4 regions of the Modestobacter sp. SSW1-42 genome follow, and region 2 is predicted to be linked to each of the others. Evidence: riboswitches for the same ligand, from Rfam matches in the RefSeq annotation. Region 2 holds a riboswitch; each other region holds the start of a gene.
The links. A riboswitch is a leader RNA that binds a small molecule or an ion and turns the genes downstream of it on or off. The one in region 2 is predicted to bind cyclic di-AMP.
Positions count from the first base shown of each region.

Region 1 (4,202 bases), on a different contig from region 2:
CCGGCTTCGGCCGGCCGACTCCCGAGGAGCTGCGGCACGGGTTCCTGTGGCGGGTGCGGCGCGCCGTCCCCGGGCCCGGCAAGCTCGGCGTGTTCGACCGCTCGCACTACGAGGACGTGCTGGCCGGCCGGGTGCGGGAGCTGGCGCCGATGCCGGTCATCGAGCGCCGGTACCGCGAGATCGTGCGGTTCGAGCAGCAGCTGGCCGACGACGGCGTGACCCTGGTGAAGGTGCTGCTGCACATCTCGGCGTGGGAGCAGAAGCAGCGGCTGCTCGCCCGGCTCGACGACTCGGCCAAGCGCTGGAAGTTCGACCCCTCCGACCTCGACGACCGCGCCCTGTGGCCGGACTACCAGCGCGCGTACGAGACGGCGCTGGAGCGCACCGGCACCGACACCGCGCCCTGGTACGTCGTCCCGGCCGACCGCAAGTGGTACCGCAACTGGGCGGTGGGCCGGCTGCTGCTGGAGACGCTCACCGAGCTCGACCCGCGGCTGCCCGAGCCCACCTACGACGTCGCCGAGCAGCGCGACCGGCTGATCGAGGAGCACCCGGTCAGCGACTGAGCGCGGGCGCCCCCCGGCGCAGCCGCTCGTCGACCGCCTCGGTGAACAGCCACCCGGCGATCAGCACGAACTGCAGCATGAACAGCCAGAAGCCGACGGCGACCACCCCGCCGACGACGGTGAGCCCGCCGAAGGGGGCGCCGAGGTCCAGCGGCAGGGCCAGGAACAGCACGAACCCCTGCAGGAACCCTGAGAGCGAGCCCGCGGTGAACAGCGCGCCGACCACCACCGCCCGCCACCGCAGCCGGCCGGCCGCGACGACCCGGAACACCCAGATCAGCGGCAGGGTGAGGGCGAACAGCACGGAGTAGTAGCCGGCCGCGAAGCCACCCAGCCCGGCCGCGAAGCCGGGGGTCTCGGCCAACCGGGCCAGCAGCCGCCCCACCAGCAGCAACGGGTAGAGCAGCAGCGGCGCCAGCACCAGCAGCGGCAGCGACGCCAGCCGGCCGCGCCAGGCGGTGAACCGGTCGTGCGCCGGGCTGAAGCGGAGCAGCGCCCGGCGCACCCCCTCGCCGTAGAGCGAGATCGGCAGCAGGGTCAGCAGCGCCCCGACCACGCTGAGCCCGGTGCCCGCCTCGGCCAGCCGGGCGACCGCGGCGGGGGCGCCCAGCTCGGCCGGCAGCACCGACGCCAGCCGCCCGGTGAGGGTGCGCACCTGGTCGGCACCGGCCACCCAGCTGGTCAGGCCCAGGGACAGCACCAGCGCCGGGACGACGGCGATCCCGGCGTAGAAGGTGAGCCCGGCGGCGATCAGCGCGGTGTCGCGGCCGCGCAGCCGGTCGCGCATGGTGGCCAGCAGGCCGCGTGCCTCTCTCGCCACCTGCACGCGCCCATGTGACCAGGTCCGGCCCGGTCGCGCCCGGGCGGGGTCGGTCAGGTCAGCGACCGGGCGAAGAAGAGCGATCCCGCGGCGTCCTCGCCGAGGTAGTGGCCGAAGGCGCCGACCGGGGTGTAGCCGGCCGCCGTGTACAGCCCGATGGCCTCCGGCTGCCGGGGCCCGGTCTCCAGGCGCAGCGTGGTCCAGCCGCGGGCCAGCGCCTCGGCCTCCAGCCCGGCCAGGACCAGCCGGGACACCCCGCGCCCCCGGGCCGCCGGGACGACGTACATCCGCTTGACCTCGGCGGCGCCGGGCTCCAGCGCCCGCAGCGCCCCGCAGCCCAGCGGCGTCCCGTCGTCGTCGCGGGCGACGAGGACGACGGCGACGTCGTCGGCCGAGGGCGGGACGCCGGGCTCGCCCTTGCCGTCGTAGCGGGCCCGCCGCTCGTCCTGCTGGGCGGTGGTCAGCTGCTGCACGACCGGGTCGTCCCAGGCGGCGGGGGAGAGGCTCGGCACGTCCCCGATCATGGCGGTCCGGGCTGCACCTGCTGCAGCAGCCCCCAGACGAACTGCGCCCGCGCTCCGGGCAGGTGCACCTCCCAGCGGGTGGGCACGCGGGGGTCGACGACCTGCGCGCCGGGCAGTCCGGCCACGTCACCGACCACGTGCGCCCACACCCGCAGGTCCCCGGGCGCCGCGGGCGGCACCGGGGAGCCGGGTGCGCGCACCAGTTGCCCGTCCAGGACCGGGCCGCCGCGGACGGTGACCACCTCCCAGCGCAGGTGCGGCCACAGCGGCAGCGGCCACCGGCGGACGTCGAGGACCGCGTCGCCGGAGCGGCGCTCCTCACACTCCTCGGGCGGACCGAGGACGGCGGCGTACCGCGACACGCCGTGCGGCCCGTTCGCCGAGTGCTGCAGCGACTGCCAGCGGCGGTGCGCCTCGCGGGCCTCGGCACGGTCCGCGGACAGCCGCGGCAGGGCGTCGATGACCAGGTCAGGCCGCAGATCTGCCATCCGGCGGAGCAGCACGAGACAGAACTCCCGCCGTCCCAGGCCGCGCATCCGGCGAGCCTGTCACGCTTGGTGAGCGTGTCCTGGCACACGCCAGGAGTTTCTGCACAAATTGCGCCCGACCGTTTGTCATCTCCCGGTCACACGCTTACGGTGGGCGACGGTCCGGACGGGCACCTCAGCCCCCTCCCGGGGAGCGACCGCCTGGACCGCCGCCGAACCACAGCGGCCCGTGCAGCACGGCGGGCCAGTGGACCGGGGACCCACCGCAGCACTGGGGTGAAGCTCCTCGCGACCCGTACGGGCCGCGTGGTGCCGGGCGTCTTCCCGCCCGAACCCGTCAGCTAACTCGGTAGGCGGCGAGTGGAAGAAAGGAAACACCCGCCTCACATGGCGAGTTCGCTCAACTCTGCGCGCCGTCGGTCCACGACCGCCGTCCTGATCTCGCTGGCCGCCGCCGGCGTCGTCTCCCTCACCTCCCTTCCCGCGTCGGCCGCTCCCGAAACGCCGGCGAACTCGCAGGAGGCCGCGGCCCTCATCGCCGCCCGTGGCAACGACCTCGAGGTCGTCACCGAGCAGTTCCACGCCGCCACCGACGCACTGACGGCGCAGCAGCAGGCCGCCGCACAGGCAGCCGCCGCCGTCGTCGACGCCGACGCAGCCGTGGGCACCGCGCGCGAGAAGGTCACCGAGGTGGCCCGCAGCGCCTACACCGGTGACCGGCTGGACACCCTGCAGGCCATGCTGACCAGCACCTCCGCCGACGAGATGATCGACCGCGTCGGCACGCTGGACACCATCGCCGACCACAACAACGAGGTCCTGGGGGCAGCCGAGCAGGCGACCCAGACGGCCGCCCAGGCCAAGGCCACCGCCGACCAGGCCGCCGCCGCCGCCCAGGCGCAGGTCGAGCAGGTCGCCCGCCAGCAGGCCGACCTCGAGGCGCAGATCGCCGCCTACCAGGCCGACTTCGAGCGGCTGACCGCCGAGGAGCAGGAGCGGGCCCGCCGGCTCGCCGAGGAGCAGGCCGCAGCAGCCGCCGCGGCCGCCCGCGCGCAGCAGGCCGCCGCCGAGGCCGCTGCCGCCGAGCAGGCCGCCGCAGCCAGCTCCAGCGCCTCGAGCGCACCGGCCGAGCGCCGGACCCCGGCTGCCTCCCGTGCCACCCGGTCCGCCACCGAGCCGGCCCCGGCCCCGGTGCCGGCCGCTGCCTCCGCCCCTGCCGCGGCGCCCGCCCCGGTCGCGGCTGCGGCGCCCGCCGGCGGCGGCAGTGGTTCCGGCCAGGCTGCCGTCGCCACCGCGATGGCCCAGCGCGGCAAGCCCTACGTGTGGGGCGGGAACGGTCCCGGCTCCTTCGACTGCTCCGGCCTGGTGAAGTACGCCTACGCCGCCGCCGGGGTCAGCCTCCCGCGCAGCAGCAGCCAGCAGGCGACGGTCGGCCGCGCGGTCTCCCGCGGCGACCTGCAGCCCGGCGACCTGATCGCCTTCGGCAGCCCCGTCTACCACATCGGCATCTACATCGGGAACGGGCAGATGGTGCACGCCCCGACGAGCGGTGACGTGGTGAAGGTCGCCCCCATCGACGCGGTGGGCGCCATCACCGCCATGCGCCGCGTCGGCTGACGCAGATCGCACGACCCCGGTGCCCCGGCCGCCACACGGCGTCCGGGGCACCGGTGCGTCCGGGGTGGGCCGGTCCGGGCACACAGGGAGCCCGGGCAGGATGAGCGCCACCGACCGCACGACCCGAGGAGCTCCGTGCCCGCCGTACTGACCGATCCGCGCACCGTCGCCCGCGCCTTCCGCGTCG
Region 1 is NZ_JBISCA010000002.1:836,995-841,196, reverse strand. It holds gene ACGBYP_RS09400 (PPK2 family polyphosphate kinase) at 1-566, shown strand, start outside; gene ACGBYP_RS09395 (YhjD/YihY/BrkB family envelope integrity protein) at 556-1,392, opposite strand; gene ACGBYP_RS09390 (GNAT family N-acetyltransferase) at 1,440-1,898, opposite strand; gene ACGBYP_RS09385 (hypothetical protein) at 1,907-2,446, opposite strand; cyclic di-AMP (ydaO/yuaA leader) riboswitch at 2,599-2,769, shown strand; gene ACGBYP_RS09380 (C40 family peptidase) at 2,786-4,015, shown strand; gene ACGBYP_RS09375 (DUF3817 domain-containing protein) at 4,151-4,202, shown strand, end outside.
Region 1: another riboswitch for cyclic di-AMP. It lies ahead of ACGBYP_RS09380 (C40 family peptidase); the one in region 2 lies ahead of ACGBYP_RS14220 (transglycosylase family protein).

Region 2 (4,202 bases):
GGCGAACAGCACCTCGTCGGCGTCGACGTCCAGGTCGATCTCGCGCGGGGAGTCGGACAGGTTGGCCACCACCCGCAGCGAGCCGCGGCGGACGACCAGCCAGCGGTCGGCGTCGTCCCAGCTGACCGCGACGGCGGTGAGGTCGGGGTCGACCAGGTCGGGGTGCGCCCGGCGCAGCGCGATCAGCGCCTTGTGCACGGCGAGCACGTGCGCGTGCGGCTCCTCGGTGAGCTCGGACCAGTCCAGCTTGGACCGGGTGAAGGTCTCCGGGTCCTGCGGGTCGGGCACGACGTCGGCGTCCCAGCCGTGCTCGGCGAACTCGCCGATCCGGCCCTCCGCGGTGGCCTTGCCCAGCTCGGGCTCGGGGTGGCTGGTGAAGAACTGCCACGGCGTCGAGGCGCCCCACTCCTCGCCCATGAACAGCATCGGGGTGAACGGGCTGGTGAGCACCAGCGTCGCGCCGACACCGAGCAGGCCGGGGGAGAGGGAGGCCGAGATCCGGTCACCGACCGCGCGGTTGCCGATCTGGTCGTGGTCCTGCAGGTAGCCCAGGAACTTCCAGCCCGGCAGCGCGTTCGTGTCGACCGGGCGGCCGTGGTGCCGCCGGCGGAAGCTGGACCAGTCGCCGGCGTGGAAGAAGGCGCCGGTGAGCACCTTCGCCAGCCCGCCGAGGCCGCCGGCGGCGAAGTCGGCGTAGTAGCCCTGCGCCTCGCCGGTCAGCTGGGTGTGCAGCGAGTGGTGGAAGTCGTCGCTCCACTGCGCGTCCAGGCCCTTGCCGCCGGCCACGCGGGGCGTGACGAGCGAGGGGTCGTTGAGGTCGCTCTCGGCGATCAGCGTCAGCGGGCGGCCCTCGGCGACGGAGAGCTTCTCGACCTCCTGGGCCATCTCCTCGAGCACGTGGGTGGCCCGCTCGTCGACCAGCGCGTGGACGGCGTCGAGCCGCAGCCCGTCGACGTGCATGTCGCGCAGCCACATCAGCGCGTTGTCGATGATGTAGCGGCGGACCTCGTCGGAGTCGGGGCCGTCCAGGTTGATCGCGTTGCCCCAGCTGTTCGCACCCGCGGCGAAGATGGGGAAGAACTCCGGCAGGTAGTTGCCCGAGGGCCCGAGGTGGTTGTAGACGACGTCCTGGATGACGCCGATGCCGCGCTGGTGGCAGGCGTCGACCAGTCGCTGGTAGCCCGCCGGGCCGCCGTAGCTCTCCTGCACCGCGTACCAGGCGACCCCGTCGTAGCCCCAGTTGTGGGTGCCGTTGAAGCCGTTGACCGGCAGCAGCTCGACGAAGTCGACACCCAGGTCGACCAGGTGGTCGAGGTTGCGGACGGCGGCGTCGAACGTCCCCTCGCGGGTGAAGGTGCCCACGTGCAGCTCGTAGACGACGCCGCCGGCGAGCGGGCGGCCGGTCCAGGCGCGGTCGCCCCAGCTGTAGGACGACGGGTCGTACCGGCGGGACAGGCCGTGGACGCCGTCGGGCTGGCGGCGGGACCGGGGGTCGGGGCGCGCCGGCTCGGTGTCGTCGAGCAGGAAGCCGTAGTCGGACTCGGGCTCGGCCGGCGCGGTCACCCGCCACCAGCCGGCGTCGTCCCGCTCCATGTCGTGCACCTGCCCGTCGAGCTGGAGGCGCACCCGCTGGGGCAGCGGGGCCCAGACGGAGAACTCGACGGGCTGGGGCATGGAGGACCTCCGGAGCGGTGGTGCGGGGGAGTGGGAGAGCGGCTGGATCATGCCCGCCCACACGCGGTCGAACCGTCGCCCTCGTCACCGGGTGCCCGGGACGGCGAACGGCCGGGCACCCCCACGCTGGGGTGCCCGGCCGTTCGTGCCGTGCGGGTCCGGGGCAGGCCCGGCAGGTGGGTCAGACGGCGAGCAGCTGACCGACGTGGATCATGTTCGGGTTGCTGACGATGCCGCGGTTCTTCGCGTACAGCGACTGCCAGGAGGTGCCGTTGGCGGCCGCGATCTTGCCGAGGGTGTCGCCCGGCTTGACCGTGTAGTTGCCAGCGGCCGGCGCCTGGCGGGTGGAACGGGTGGCGGCGGCGTTCTTGCGCTCCGCGGACGCCTTGGGGGCGGCCTTCGGGGTCGCGGCCTGGGCCTTGGGGGCAGCCTGCGCCTTGGGGGCGGCCTGGGCCTTCGGGGCGGCCTTGGGCGCCTCGGCCTTGGGGGCGGGGGCGGCCTTCTGCTCGGCCACGGCGGTGGTGCCGCCGGTCAGGCGCTTGCCGCAGGTCGGCCATGCGCCGACGCCCTGGCCGACGAGGACCTTCTCGGCCACGGCGATCTGCTCGGCGGCGGAGGCCTGGTCGGCGCGCGGCGCGTAGGCAGTGCCGCCGTAGCCGGCCCAGGTGCTCTGGGAGAACTGCAGGCCGCCGTAGTAGCCGTTGCCGCTGTTGATGCTCCAGTTGCCGCCCGACTCGCACTGGGCGACGCCGCTCCAGTCGTGCTCGGCGGCGGATGCCGTCGCGGTGCCGATGCCGACCGAGGCACCGAGACCGAGAGCGGCGGCCCCGACGGTGACCACGCCGCCGCGCAGGGCACGACGGACGAGGGCCGGACGGGACTGAGAGTGCTTGGACATGCGTGTTCCTCCGATCACCGCCTGCGAGGTGAGCTGTCGGGTTCGGGCGATCGGTGCCCGGCCGCAGATCTGCGGCTTCACCCCGTAGACGCGCGGCGCTGGGTGGGCGGCGCGTCGGATGTGGGTCCCCCGCCCCCGTCCGGAAGGGTCTGGTTGAGGTCACCGGCGGACGGGGCTGAGCGGTCCGGTGCCGCGCTCGGCCAGGAAGGCCCGAACGCGAGGACGACGGTAGGTGGACAACTGCCAACTGGCGAGCGGCGTGTCGCAGATCGACGGCGCGTCGCGCCGAGAATGTGGCGACATGCGCAGTATCGCGTGCGCTCCGAGACCGTTCCGTTACAGACGGTCGACAAATCGACTCCTCGACATGTGGCGGGGACCGGGCTCCGCCAAGGGCCCGGGCACCATCTGTTGCGGGTGTCCGCGTCAGCGCGCACGACCGGTGGTGCCGCGAACGGGTGGGTGCCCCCGACGCGCACCGGCCCCCTCGACGTGTCGTCGAGGGGGCCGGTGATGCCCTGTGGCCGGGAGGCCGCGGGACCTCGCGTCAGTCGCGGACGAGCAGCGCCACCGGCAGCGCGGAGAGCAGCTCGCCGAGCGGGATGCCCGAGGCGTCGGAGACGACCCGGGTGCCGGTGAGCAGGTCCCGCCACGCCCCGGTGGACAGCGCGAGCGTCGTGTCGCCCCAGCCGGTGGTCGCCAGCCGGGCCGGCAGCCGGGTGGCCACGGTCACGACGTCACCGCGGTCGAACGCGACCACGTGGTCGGCGGCCGCGCCGGTGGCCGTCAGCGGGGTGTACCCGGCGAAGGCCTCCGGGTGGTCGCGGCGGTGCCGCAACGCGCGGGAGACCACCAGCAGCTTCGCGGCACCGGTCTCGTCGACCTCCGGCACCCACCCGCCGTCGAGCCGCGCGAGCAGGTCGCGCCGCAGGTCGTAGTCGACCGGACGGCGGTTGTCCGGGTCGACCAGCGAGAAGTCCCACAGCTCGGTGCCCTGGTAGACGTCGGGCACCCCGGCGATGGTCAGCTGCAGGAGCTTCTGCGCGAGCGAGTTGCTGTACCCCAGCGGGGCGATCCGCTGCACGAACGCGGTGATCTCGGCGTTCGTGGTGGCGTCGTCGAAGGCGGCGTCGACCAGGGCGTGCAGCTGGTCCTCGAACTCCTGCACCGGGTTGGTCCAGGTGGTGGAGGTGCCGGCCTCGCGGGCGGCCTTCTCCACGTAGGCGTGCGCCCGCTCGCGGGACAGCGGCCACGCGCCCACCAGGTTCTGCCACACCAGGTGCGCGAGGGAGGCGTCGGCCAGCGGGTGCCGGGCGATGAGGCCCCGGACCAGCGCGGCCCACTCGTCCGGGAGCTCGGCCAGCACCGCCAGCCGGCTGCGGACGTCCTCGCTGCGCTTCGTGTCGTGCGTCGACAGCGTCGTCATGGACGCCGGACGGCGCTCCGCGCGGCGCTGCTGCGCCTCGTGGAACGCAGCGACCGTCGTCCCGAACTGCGCCGGGTCGCCGCCGACCTCGTTGAGCGCGACGAACCGCGCCCACCGGTAGTAGGCGCTGTCCTCGACGCCCTTGGCCATGACCGGGCCCGAGGTCTGCTCGAACCGGGTGGCCAGCTCGGTGCCGGCGCTGCC
Region 2 is NZ_JBISCA010000003.1:817,080-821,281, reverse strand. It holds gene treZ (malto-oligosyltrehalose trehalohydrolase) at 1-1,674, opposite strand, end outside; gene ACGBYP_RS14220 (transglycosylase family protein) at 1,856-2,572, opposite strand; cyclic di-AMP (ydaO/yuaA leader) riboswitch at 2,576-2,737, opposite strand; gene treY (malto-oligosyltrehalose synthase) at 3,120-4,202, opposite strand, start outside.

Region 3 (4,202 bases), on a different contig from region 2:
GTGGCGATCAACCTGGCCGGCGGCAGCTACCTGAAGCTGGGCTTCACGCTGCAGATGTCGGCGGCCTATGACCTGAACGCCGGTGGCGGGCACGGCGGTGGCGGCAAGCCGGACGGCTCGAAGGCGTTGGACATCGCGATCTCGCAGTTCTCCGGCGTGACCCTGACCGACGTGCAGGCCAACCGCGAGGCGATGAAGGCCCACTTCGAGGAGGCCGTCATCGAGGCCTACCACGGGGATGTCTACGAGCTCTGGTACACGGAGTACGTCACTCAGTGAAAGGACCCCTAGCCGTCCCGCCCAAGCTGATGCGCCGCACCTGAAGCATCGCGCCTGGCAGTCCACCCCGCGCCTCTCACGAGGGGCTGTCCCGTACCAGCCGGTGCCGGCTCCCCGGCGCCGGCTGGTCGGCGGTGGGGTCTTCATCTACTGCCTCGACCTGGAGGAGCGAAAGGATGCATCCGTCGGGGGTGGCTGGTTACCGAGGGCTCGCGTCAGCCCTAGCCACTTCCGATTCATGGAAGTATCTTCTCACTTATGAGAAGTAAGTCTCCGTCGCTGATGCCGATCTTCCGGTCGCAGCAACAGGCGGAGCTGCTGACTCAGCTGCATCTGCACCCAGACGCCCAGTACGCCCTCAGCGAGCTGGCGCAGGCGGCACGAGTTCCGCTGAGTACCGCGCACCGGGAGATGGCTCGCCTGGTCGACACTGGCCTGGTCGTCAGCCGCAGTGTCGGCCGCACCCGTCTCTACCAGGCCGACGCCGGTCATCCCGCCGCCCGTGCACTGACCGAGCTGCTGACTCTCACCTTCGGCCCGGCCCAGGTGATCGGCGAGGAGTTCGTCGAGCTGCCTGAGGTGGACTCGGTGCTGCTGTTCGGGTCCTGGGCAGCTCGGTACGCCGGGCAGGACGGCCCACCGCCGGCTGATATCGACGTTCTGATCATCGGCACCCCGCACCGCGCGGCGGTCTACGCCGCCGCCGACCGGGCCGCCGCGCGTCTGCGGCTCCCGGTGAACCCGGCGCTGCGGACACCGGACCAGTGGCGGGCCGCTGAAGACGCACTCGTCGACCAGGTGCACCGCTCCAGCTACTTGACGGTCATCCAGCGCGCCGCCAACCCATCCTCGGAGGCGGCGGCACCGCCGCTGACGGGGATCGGTGAACGGCGATGACCAGCTGGGCCAAGGGCGCAGCGGAGGTCGAGCAGCTCATCGCCGACCGGGAGCTGCAGCGGGCGCCCGGCGCGCAGCTGGCCGCGCAGGCGACCTTGGATCGAGCGCGCCAGCTGCTTACGTCGGCCGGCACGTTGCTGGAGACCGATCCGGGTACCGCCTTCATAATCGCCTACGACGCCGCCCGTCAGGCCGGGGCTGCTGTGCTCGCCCAGCAGGGTCTGCGGGCCACTCACGAAGGTGGCCACATCGTGGTCGAACGCGCACTGCGCGCGCAGTTCGAACCGGGATTCACCGACTTCGGCTACCTGCGCCGTCGCCGCCACGAGTTGGAGTACCCCGGACCCACGGGGCCGGAGATCACCAGTGTCGATGAAGCCCGCCAGGCGCTGACCGATGCCACCGCCATGGTCGAGGCCATTGCCCAGCTGCTGCCTGCACTCGACATCTTCTGAGCTGGCGCGCCTGAGCATGGGGGCGGGTCTGTCGTGCGGAGGCAGGCCGAAGTAGTTGGCCGGCGTTACCGACCTGTGACAACTATCTAGCTTCGTAGTATCGTCTTGCCCGGTCCGAGTGAGCCACGACCTCGCCCCGAGGTCCTCACCCGGACCCCGTCGAACTGCCACCGCTCGCGGTGGCGGACCGGGGACCCATCGTTCCCCTGGGGTGAATCTCGACCGGCCACCGTGCCGCCGCGAGTAGGGCTGTCTCCGGCCCGAACCCGTCAGCTAACTCGGTAGACGGTGAGGGAGAACGGAGCCCGTCGCGTTGGCGACATCGCACGACGTCTTGCACGACCCTGCCCGTCATCGGCCCCACCCGGGCCGGCCCCGCTGGCGCACCCCAGCGCTCGCATCAGCCCTGTCCGTGAGCGCGGCGTTATTGCTGGCTCTCACCGGCCCCGCGGCCCAGGCGGCACCCGGAGCGCCGGCCGCAGCGAGCCAGCCCGAGCTCGCCGCGGCCGAGGCCGCGCTGCGCGACGTCGAGGAGTCCGTGGCGGCAGCCGAGGAGAACCTGCAGCAGCTCACCGTGGAAGCCGAAGCTGTCGCCGACCAGAGCCTGGTCGCCCAGGCCGAGCTGGTCACCGCCCGGCAGCAAGCCGACGCCCGCGTCGCGGAGCTGACCGCTGCCGCCGCGGCCGTCGACCGGGCCCGAGCCGACGTCGCGGCCCTGGGCCGGCGGAGCTACATGGGCGCGGATGCCTATGGCGCTGCCTCGGCGTTCCTCGGCGCGGCCAGCCCCGATGAGGTGCTCGATCGGGCCGCCACCCTAGACCACCTCGGGGAGGCCCGGGCCGAGCAGCTCCAGCAGCTCGAGGTCGTCCAGGTCCAGCAGCAGGCAGCGACCGAGGCGGCCAAGGCCGCGGTGGACGCCCGCGATGCGGCCGCCCAGGCCGCCGCGGAGGCCGAGCGGGTCGCCAACGACAAGCTCGCGGCCGCGCAGCAGACCTACGACGCCGCCGTGGGGGAGAGGGCCGCGCTGGAGCAGCAGCTGCAGCAGGCCCGGGAGCGGCTGGCCACCCTCGCCCGTGAAGCGGCAGCCGCAGCAGCTGCCGAGCAGGACCGCAGCGCCGCAGTCGCGGCCGCAGCAGCTGCCGAGCGGGCCGGTAGCGCCTCGATCCCCGCCGCACCTGGGACGGCCAGCGGGGCCACCGCACCGGCCGAACGGGGCAACCAGGCGGCCTCCCGTGGAAGCGAGCGGAGCGCCGCCGGCACCGGCATCCCGACCACCGGCCGGGTCACCTCCTGCTACGGCACCCGCTCGGGGACCATGCACAACGGCATGGACATCGCCGCCCCGATCGGCACCCCCATCTACGCCCCCGCCGATGGCGTGGTGCTCCAGGCCGGTCCCGCGTCGGGCTTCGGGTTGGCCGTCTACCTGCAGCACGCCGATGGCTCGATCACCCTCTACGGCCACATCGACAGCTACTCCGTCGCCGCCGGCCAGCGGGTGACCGCGGGGCAGCAGATCGCCGCCGTCGGCAACAAGGGCCAGTCCACCGGCGCCCACCTGCACTTTGAGGTGCACCAGGGCGGGCTGTACGTCAACCGCACCAACCCCGTTCCGTGGCTCACCGCCCGCGGCCTGTCGATGGGCGGTGGCTGCGGCTGACCACCCAGCGGGGCCATGGACAGCTGAACCGGTGGCCCCGCCGGGTGATCGGTACTGACGTATCGCCGTGCCCACCCCCCGCCGGCGCGCCGTGAGCGTTTGCAGCGCAGGTGGCCCGTGGCCGAGGAGATAACCCCAGGCCACGGGCCGCCAGCGGCAGGGGGCCCCGGCAGCTGATCAGCAGGCCGGCCGCCAGCTGCCTGACCGGACCGGGTGCTCCAGCTCAGCACCGGCCGCCCATCGAGACCCCGCGGGCGGCCAGCCAGGAGATGGGGTCCACCGCACCGGTGTGCAGACCAGCGGTGTTGACCTGGAAGTGCAGATGCGGACCGGTGGACTGCCCCTTGTTGCCCACCTCGGCGATCACCGTGCCGGCCGACACCCGCTGCCCGGCAGTCACGAAGTAGTCGTTGATGTGCCCATAGACCGACACTGACCCGTCATCGTGCTGCAGGTAGACCGCCAGCCCGTACCCGCTGGCCTCCCCGGCGCGGACCACCCGGCCGGCGGCGGCGGCATAGATCGGGGTGCCGATCGGGGCGGCGATGTCCACGCCGTTGTGCATGACCCCCCAGCGCATCTCGAAGCACGTCGTGAACCGGCCACCGGTCGGGGCCACGCCGCCGCCGGTCACCGGCCGCGGTGCGGGAGCATCGGCGATGTCCGGGGCCGGAGCTGGCTTGGGCCCGGCGGCCGGCTCCGCTGGCTTGGCAGCCGGGGTGCCCGCCTTGACCTGGGGCGTGGTCTGCGCCGCTTGCTTGGACGGCGAGGTGGCCTGTGCTGCCGCCCTGGCCGTGGCGGCGGCCTGCGCCGCCGCCTTGGCGGCCGCGGCGGCCTGAGCCTCAGCCTCGGCCTTCTCCCGCGCCTGCTGCTGCTGCCACGCCTGGTAGGCGTTGCGCTGCCCCTGCAAA
Region 3 is NZ_JBISCA010000007.1:65,410-69,611, forward strand. It holds gene fliL (flagellar basal body-associated protein FliL) at 1-279, shown strand, start outside; gene ACGBYP_RS21125 (winged helix-turn-helix domain-containing protein) at 562-1,176, shown strand; gene ACGBYP_RS21130 (hypothetical protein) at 1,173-1,631, shown strand; cyclic di-AMP (ydaO/yuaA leader) riboswitch at 1,779-1,933, shown strand; gene ACGBYP_RS21135 (M23 family metallopeptidase) at 2,044-3,291, shown strand; gene ACGBYP_RS21140 (peptidoglycan DD-metalloendopeptidase family protein) at 3,515-4,202, opposite strand, start outside.
Region 3: another riboswitch for cyclic di-AMP. It lies ahead of ACGBYP_RS21135 (M23 family metallopeptidase); the one in region 2 lies ahead of ACGBYP_RS14220 (transglycosylase family protein).

Region 4 (4,202 bases), on a different contig from region 2:
CAGCTTCCGAGCTCGGAGAGGATGGTCTGCATCTCCTCGATCTCGGCGGCCTGGGAGGTGGAGATCTCCTCGGCCAGGGCGATGGCGTCGGCGTTCTCGCCGTCGGAGATCTCGGTCTTGGCCATGTCGACCGCCTGCTGGTGGTGCTCGCTCATCATCTTCAGGAACATCCGGTCGAACTCGGTCCCGGAGGCGGCCTCCAGGCCGGACATGTCCATGTCCATGCCGCCCATGGCGCCGTGGTCCATGCCGCCCATGCCGCCGGACTCAGGCTGCCCCCATGCCTGCAGCCAGCCGGTCATGGTCTCGATCTCCGGCTCCTGGGCGGCTTCGATCCGGCTGGCCAGATCCAGGACGCGGGGGTCCTGCGCGCGGCCCTCGGCCAGCTGGGCCATCTCCAGGGCACCCTCGTGGTGCGGGAGCATCCCCTGGACGAAGGCCACGTCGGCGTCGTTGAACTCAGCCGACGCACTCGCCGATGCACTGCCTGCGGCGGAGCTGGCGGAGCTGCCACCAGCTGCGGTGCTGTCATCGGAGCCATTGGAGCAGCCGGCGAGGACGACGACGCCGGCGATGAGGCCAGCAGTGAGGCGGGCGCGGCGAAGGGTGGTGCGGGTCATTGCTTCTCCTGTGGGTGGGATCTGGTGGTGGACGACTGACCCGGTGGTCGCGGGAGCGGCCGGGTCGGTGGTTCGGCCTAAATCCGGAGGAGACAGAGGGAGGCGAGGTCGGGTGGTCTAGGGAGCTGGATCGCGGCCCACCAGGATCGGGCGCGGGCCAGCAAGACTTCCCGGCTGCCGATCGGTGTTGCTCTCTTGAGCAGGAGTGCCGCCGCCAGCACGGCCAGGCCGGCCAGTCCGGCTAGTAGTACCGCCAGGCACACCGCGAGGGCGTGCGCCCAGCCATGTCCTGATTCGGGACTGGACGAGCCTGTCGCGCCGGTGGCTGCCGCCGCCGGCGCGCCGTGGGCTGGACCGGCGGACGCGACCGCGGCGGTGTGGCCTGGGACCGCGGCATTGGTTGCCATGGACACCGCTGGCGCCATGGACACCCCTGACGCCACGAGGGCCGCGGAGTCCGCGGAGGACATGGCGCCGTGGTCGGCGGGGTGGGTGCCGCCGGGGTCGGCGCTGATGCATTGCAGCCCGTGCATGGCGAAGACCGCCGCGAGGGTCAGCAACACCAGCAGTCGAGCTGCCCGCATCGTCCCCACTCGTCCCAGCACATCCCACAGGTTACTACCTCAGGTAGTACTGGGCTCCTGCTCGAAGGGCTGCTCGAGTACTTGCGGCATTGCGACATTGCGGCATGGCGGCATGGCGGCATTGCGGCAAGGCGGTAATAAGGTCGGTGAGGTGCTGGTCAGGGCAGGATGCGGCGCGCCCCGGCATAACCGGACATATCCACACTGCCGACGTTGACCGGCTCGCCGAACGTCCGGGCGTGGACCATTTTGCCGCCACCGATGTAGATGCCGATGTGGCTGACCGGGCTGAAAAAGTAGACGAGGTCACCGGGCTGCAGCTCGGCCCGGGACACCGGGCGCCCCAAGGCGGCCTGGGCCTTGCTGGAGTGCGGCAGGGAGATCCCGGCCGCGGCGAAGGCGTACTGGGTCAACCCCGAGCAGTCGAAGGCGTCCGGCCCCCCGGCGGCCCAAACGTAGGGGTCCCCGACCTGGGCCATGGCGGTGTCGATGATGACCTGGGCGGCGTCGCTGCCGGCCTGCACCGAGCCAGCGGCCGGTGCTTGCAGAGCCGGCCCGCCGTGGGCGGCGTTGGCCTGCTCCTGCTCGGCGGCGGTGAGGGCGGCGTACTGGGCCTTGTAATCAGCGATCTCGGTCTGCAGCTGCTCCTGCTGCCCTTGGACGGCCGCCAGCTGCTGCTCTGCCGCGGCGGTGGCCTGCGCGGCGGCGGCACCGGCGCGCTCGGCGGACGCGCGTGACTCGGCGACCTGGGCCAAGACGTCGTTGTGGTAGCCGGCGACGGAGTCGAGGGTGGCGACCCGCTCGAGGAACTCATCGGCGGACCCGCTGGTCATGAAGGCCTGCAGCGGGCCCAACCCGTCCCCGGTGAACGCGGTGTGCGCGACGGCGGCGATCTGGTCCTGCAGGGCGGCCAGCTGCGCGTCGGCGGCCGCCCGTGCGGCGGCGGCGTCAGCGGCGGCGGCCTGCTGCTGAGCGAGGGTCTCCCGGGCGTCGTTGTACTCCTCGGTGAGCACCTCCAGCTGGTGGCCGCTGTCGGCGGCCAGCTGGGCCGCCTGCTCCCCGGTCGCGGCCTCACCCGGGGCGGCGCTGGCCCCGGCGGGGGTCAGGGCCACGCCTGTGGCGGTGAGCACCGTGAGGAGCGCGAGCGCGGTGGCCGGGCGCGCTCCGGCAGCCCGGCGGAACCGGTAGGGGTGCGTGGTCGCCACGGGGGCGCCCTCCTGTCTTCCGTGGCCGCATACCGAGTTAGCTGACGGGTTCGGGCGGGAAGTCGCCCGTCGTGCCACCCGGCGTGGGCGGGCACGATTGACCCCAGGACTGCGGTGGGTCCCCGGTCCTCAACGGTGGGCTGAGGTTCGGCGGCGCCGGACCGAGGTCCCCTCGTGGGTGACGACAACTCGTCCCGGCGCCGCTGAAGATAGGGCGGTGATCACCGGACCATCCCGCTGTCCTATGCGTGTCGGATAGTTGATGCTGGTGGGGCAGATGAGGTGGTCCTCGAAGCCTCTGGTGCTTCTGGTCGTGGGGTGCTGAGCGGGTGCAGCTCATACGATGACGACTCATCCAGATGAACCCGCAGGCCACACTGTGGCCTCGCGCAGCGCTGCCGGACCGTGTTGACCCAGGAGAAGTGAGGAGCGGCCATGCCTCACTTGGGCAAGCTCGAGGCCGCCGTGATGGACGTCTTGTGGTCCACCGACGCCCCGCTGACCGTGCGCGAGGTGCTGGCGAAGATGCCGCCGCAACGCAGTCTGGCCTACACCACCGTGATGACCGTGCTGGGGAACCTGCTGCGCAAGGGCTTGGTGGAGCGGGAGCCGGTGGGTCGGGCGTTCAGCTACCGCCCGACCGTGACGCGCCAGGGTGCGGCGGCGGCCTCGCTGCGGGAGATCCTGGACGCTTCAGACGATCCCCGGTCGGTGCTGCTGCACTTCGCCGAGACGGCCTCCGATGAGGAGTCCTTGGTGTTGCGTGAGGCGCTCGAGCGGCGGGCAGCGACCTCATGATCGGCATGCTCGCTGTTCTGGCCGCCGGAACCGCTCTGGGTCTCTACGGGCACCGGTCGCTGCTGTGGCTGGCTGAGCGGCGGGTGGATCCCACGATCCTGCTGGTGGGCTGGTCGCTGTTGTCTGTCGGGCTGGTCGCCTCGACCCTGGCCATGATCGGCCTGCTCGCCCTGCCGATGGACCAGCACGAGGCCAGTGGGCTCATCCAACTGGTGGGGGGCTGCTGGACCGCGGTCACCACGGGCACCGTGCCTGCCTGGCAGCAGACGGTCGCCGGCATCAGCCTGATCATGGCCGCGACCATCGTGGTGCGCCTGGGCAGAGCGGTGCTGAAGCGCGTGCGGTCGGTCCGGCGGCACGCCCCGCATGTACAGCAGCTGCGACTGCTGGCCTCGAGCTCCTCGGCCGGTGAGCCGCTGTGGGTCGCTGACCACCGGGCGATGGCCATGTCCATCAGCGGTCGTCCCGGGGTGATCATCGCCTCGGATGGGCTGCGGGCGCAGTTGCCACCGGAGGCAGTCGCAGCGACGCTGGAGCATGAGCGTGCACACCTACGGGGCCACCACCACGCTTTGGTGACGATCGCTGAGACACTGGCCGCCGCCCTCCCCTGGTGCCCCCTGCTGCGCGCAGCGCCGGCCGCCATTCGGGACCTGGTGGAGCTCGCCGCCGATGCCCACGCAGCGCGGCGGTGCGGGCCCGAGGCCGTTCAGGTCGCGCTGCGCCGGATGACCGGACAGCCGGTCCTCCCCTTCGGGCTGGCCATGGCCTCCCGCCTGACCGAGCTGCGCATCAGCCGGCTGGAAACCACCGACCCGTGGCGCATGAGCCATCTTCTCCGCTGGCCGGGGACCTTGGCGATGGCGACCGGGGCGCTGCTTCTTCCCGCGGCGACCACGTGGCTGGGCTTCAACATCGTGCTGTGCGCGGTCACCTGATCCACTCACTTCCCGCGAGCCCTTCTCTGAACAGCGGCCTCTCCCCCTCAAGACGAA
Region 4 is NZ_JBISCA010000007.1:70,512-74,713, reverse strand. It holds gene ACGBYP_RS21160 (DUF305 domain-containing protein) at 1-620, opposite strand, end outside; gene ACGBYP_RS21155 (C40 family peptidase) at 1,363-2,409, opposite strand; cyclic di-AMP (ydaO/yuaA leader) riboswitch at 2,421-2,572, opposite strand; gene ACGBYP_RS21150 (BlaI/MecI/CopY family transcriptional regulator) at 2,845-3,207, shown strand; gene ACGBYP_RS21145 (M56 family metallopeptidase) at 3,204-4,145, shown strand.
Region 4: another riboswitch for cyclic di-AMP. It lies ahead of ACGBYP_RS21155 (C40 family peptidase); the one in region 2 lies ahead of ACGBYP_RS14220 (transglycosylase family protein).